2 regions of the Streptomyces sp. NBC_01255 genome follow, and region 1 is predicted to be linked to the other one. Evidence: riboswitches for the same ligand, from Rfam matches in the RefSeq annotation. Region 1 holds a riboswitch; the other holds the start of a gene.
What was found. A riboswitch is a leader RNA that binds a small molecule or an ion and turns the genes downstream of it on or off. The one in region 1 is predicted to bind cyclic di-AMP.
Positions count from the first base shown of each region.

Region 2: another riboswitch for cyclic di-AMP. It lies ahead of OG357_RS23710 (transglycosylase family protein); the one in region 1 lies ahead of OG357_RS18190 (M23 family metallopeptidase).

Region 1 is NZ_CP108474.1:4,110,939-4,113,114, reverse strand. Features, by position in the region: gene OG357_RS18195 (PP2C family protein-serine/threonine phosphatase) at 1-499, shown strand, start outside; cyclic di-AMP (ydaO/yuaA leader) riboswitch at 701-847, shown strand; gene OG357_RS18190 (M23 family metallopeptidase) at 859-2,079, shown strand; gene OG357_RS18185 (aldo/keto reductase) at 2,129-2,176, shown strand, end outside.
Region 2 is NZ_CP108474.1:5,219,414-5,221,589, forward strand. Features, by position in the region: gene OG357_RS23705 (transglycosylase family protein) at 1-806, shown strand, start outside; cyclic di-AMP (ydaO/yuaA leader) riboswitch at 1,061-1,234, shown strand; gene OG357_RS23710 (transglycosylase family protein) at 1,238-1,981, shown strand.

The DNA.
Region 1 (2,176 bases):
CGGCGGCGAGGGTGATGCCAGGGGCGAAGGTGACGCCGGGAGCGTACGGGTCGTCAACCGAGGCCATCCGCCACCGCTGTTGCTGTACGCGGACGGGAAGCTGGACGTGCTGGATCCGGCGGAGCCGGCGCTGCCGCTCGGCATGGGCGAGCTGGCGGCGTGGCCGGACAGGGCCGAGGAGCGGCCGTACCCGCCGGGCGCGACGCTGCTGTTCTACACGGACGGCCTCTCGGAGGCGCGGGACGCGGAGGGCGTCTTCTACGACCCGGCGTCCCGCCTCGCCGGGCGGATCTTCCCGGGACCCGAGGAGTTGCTCGACGCGCTCGTGGACGACGTACGGCTCCATACGGGCGGCGGGTCGACGGACGACATGGCGCTGCTCGCGCTGAGCCGGCCCGCGGCGGGGCAGCAGGAGAGGCGCCGGACGATGCCGGTGGTGCCGCCGGTGCCGTCGGCGCCGCCGGAAGGGCCCCCGGTCCGGCCCGGTCACCAGGCGTAGTCGCAGGGTGTCGCTGCGATAACAATTGACATAACGTCAGATCGCGAGTGTTTGGCCGCCCCTTGCTGAAGGGGGGTCAACTCGGGCGATTCCCCACCAATTCAATGAACGATCACCGGGAACGGCTTGGAATCGGACCCCCCTGTCTATTAACGTTCGATAACGCAGCGCGGTCGTCACAACCGTCGCAAGAGACGGCACCGTGCGCACGCGCCGAATCCTGAAAAGGAACCGGGGAACCACTACTTGGGGTGAATCGGGCCCTTCGCACCCGTGCGACCGTGCCCGTAGGAGACCTTCCTGCTCCGAACCCGTCAGCTAACCCGGTAGGCGAGAAGGAAGGAAAGGAGCGCGCCTCCGTGGCGTCCAACACTCCCGCACCCGAAGCCCCCTTTGATGCCTTCGGTGGTGGTGCGGGTCCTGCCGCTCCGGACACCGAGTGGAACCCCACCGAGGGAACCCTCCGCGCCGAGAGCCGCTCCGGCGGCCGGCACCGGGTCGTCAAGCAGCGCTCCAACTTCGCCCGTTCCTCCACCGTCCTCGGCGTCGGCGTCATCGCGGCCGTCGGTGCGGGCGGCCTCGCCACCGCGCAGGAGAAGCCGCCGGTCGCGATATCGCTCCCGGACCTCCCGGACCTCGCCGACCTGAACCTCCCGGCCGCCGAGGACCTCCCCGGCGTCGGCGAGCTGTTCGCCGACGACGCGGACGACGCCGACCAGCGCATCCAGGACACCATCGAGCGGACCGGCGGCAACCCGAACCCGCTCACCGCCGCGACGTACGTCACCCCGGCCGGCGAGAAGGCGAACGGCACCGCCGCGACCGCCCGGACCGCCCAGGCCGGTTACACCACGCAGACCGGGACCGCCGAGACCGCCACGACGGCCACCACCGCCGGCGTGGCCGACGCGGGCGAGATCCTGCGCGCCCGCATCCTCCAGCAGGCCGAGCAGCAGCAGGCCTCCGCCGACGCCGCCGAGAAGCTCGCCGCCGAGAAGGCCGCGGCGGAGAAGGCGGCGGCCGAGGCCGCGGCCAAGGCCGAGGCGGCGGAGAAGGCGGCAGCCGAGGCGAAGGCCAAGGCCGAAGCGGAAGCCAAGGCCAAGGCGGAGGCGGAAGCCAAGGCGGAGGCCGAGCGGAAGGCCGCGGAGGCCGAGGCCGAGCGCCTCGCCCAGCTCGCCGCCAGCTACTCGATGCCCCTCTCCTCGTACTCCGTCAGCGCCACCTACATGCAGTCCGGCTCGATGTGGTCCTCCGGCTACCACACCGGCCTCGACTTCGCCGCCCCCACGGGCACCCCGCTCAAGGCCGTCCACAGCGGCACGGTCAAGTCGGCGGGCTGGTCCGGCTCCTACGGCTACCGGGTCGTCCTGGAGCTGGAGGACGGCACCGAGGTCTGGTACGCCCACCTCTCCTCCATGACGGTCGGCGCGGGTCAGACCGTGACCACCGGCGAGACGATCGGCCGCGTCGGCGCCACCGGCAACGTCACCGGCGCCCACCTCCACATGGAGGTCCACACCTCCGGCGGCGACGGCATCGACCCGGCGGCCTGGCTCCGCTCCAAGGGCCTGCCGATCTGATCCCGCCCAGCGCGGAATAGGCCCGGCGGTGGAGAGGGTTGATCAACCCATGACTTCTCTCCGCACGCTGGGCTCTTCCGATCTGCACGTCTTCCCG
Region 2 (2,176 bases), 1.1 Mb from region 1:
CGCCCATCGCCGGTCTGGCGAACGACGGCAAGGTCACCGGGGTCAACCCGGGCCCCGCCGCTGCCACGAAGGCGCCCACGGGGCCCGTGGCGGAATCGAACCGGACCGCGGGCGTCCCGGTCACCCCGTCGGAGACCGCCGCTGCCGAGAAGGCCACCGCCGCGGAGAGGGCCGCCAAGGCCACCGCGACCACCGAGGCCGCCGAGTCGCCCCGTACCGCGTCGAAGGCCCCCGCCGCGCCCGCCACCCCTGTCAGCCCCACCGCGCCGGTCAGCCCGACCGCGCCGGCGACGGCGGCCACGCCGACCGCCCCGGGCACGGCGACCACGCCGGCCACGCCGGTCGGCCCGACCGCGCCGGGCACCTCGACCACCACCCCGGCAGCGCCCGACGCGTCCCTGACGCCCGTATCGCCCGAGACGCCGAAGGGTGACGCCTCGTCGGCCACGCCCGGCACCGGCAAGCACCGGGGCGACGCAGCTCCGGAGGAAACCGGCAAGACGGACACTCCTGCCGAATCCGGAAAGCATGCTTCATCGACGGACAAGCTGGCGGAAAGCCCCGCCGGCACGCCCGTCGCTGACGAGGTGAAGAATTCGGACACAACGGACAGTCAGGGCGCTTCGGGCGCGTACACCGTGCGGCCCGGTGACAACCTGTCCGAGATTGCACAGGAGAACGAACTCCCCGGCGGCTGGAACGCCCTCTACGACGCCAACCGCGGGACCGTGGGCATCGATCCGGACCTCATCGTCCCTGGTCAGAGCCTCGACCTGACGATCGGTTCGGAAGCGAAGGCCGAGTAGTTCGGGAGCTTATGTCCGGTTCTGGGCAAGTGAGACATGGGTCTCTTCGCCTCAACTGGCGTGTCCCGTCCGCGAACTTTGCTCCCGTCACCTCCCACCTGCGCAAACGCCCCCCACCGGAGGGCAAGTAGGGGCGATATTTCCGCAATACGCCTCTTTGAACTTCCGGTGGGTCTGTGTCTACGGTCGTAACCGCTCGCCACCGCGGGCCCCGTCGACCGAAACGCCGAATCCTGCCGTCGGCCGATGGGAACGTCGCGTAAGCGCCGTAGGCAGGAGCGGGGGACCCAAGGTAAGTGCCGACCCCGGCCGTTGAGACAGACGGCCGACGATCGGCTAGGGGTTAAGTCGCGTGCTAGGACACGCGGCCGGACAACTCATTGGTCCGAACCCGACAGCTCACCTCGTAGGCGTCGGTGAGGAGAATCTCCATGCTGTTTTCCGGCAAGGGCAAACACCGTCGTCCCTCCAAGGCCACCCAGGTCGCCACGCTCGTCGGCGTCACCGGTGTCGCCGTCGCCGCCCCGCTGATGACCGCGGGCACCGCCTCGGCCGCCACGTCCTCCGAGTGGGACCGCGTCGCCCAGTGCGAGTCCGGCGGCAACTGGTCGATCAACACCGGCAACGGGTACTACGGCGGCCTGCAGTTCTCCGCCTCCACCTGGGCCGCGTACGGCGGCACCGCCTACGCCTCGACCGCCAACCAGGCGTCGAAGTCCCAGCAGATCACCATCGCCGAGAAGGTCCTCGCGGGCCAGGGCAAGGGTGCCTGGCCGTCCTGTGGCGTGGGCCTCTCCGGCGCCTCGTACGACGGCGGCTCCGCCGAGAGCGCGCCGCAGCAGGCCGCGCCGAAGCAGGAGACCCAGCAGCAGTCGCAGCCGCAGCGCTCGACCGAGCAGCCGACCACCCGCAGCGAGCAGCGCCAGGCCCCGAAGCAGGCCACGCAGCAGCAGGCCGCCCCGAAGGCCGCCACCAAGAAGACGGTCACCACCCCGACCGGCAAGGTGGTCAAGAAGGGTGACGGCGAGTACAAGGTCGTCGCCGGCGACACCCTCAGCAAGATCGCCGAGGCGCACGGCGTCAAGGGCGGCTGGGCCGAGCTCTTCGAGCTGAACAAGGACGTCGTCGAGAACGCCGACCTCATCTACGTGGGCCAGCAGCTCCACCTCAAGTGAGCCCGGCGGCTCGGGTGAGTCCGGCGGCTCGCCCGACCCCTCCTATGACCCTCCCGCGGTGACCACCCCGGTCCGGCGCACTCTCCCCCGTGCGCGCCGGACCGGGGTTCCGTGTGTCCGGGGTCCGTATGTCAGGGGTCCGTACGTCAGGTTTCCCGGGTTCGGGACGACTTGACGGTTACCGCCCAGTAGATC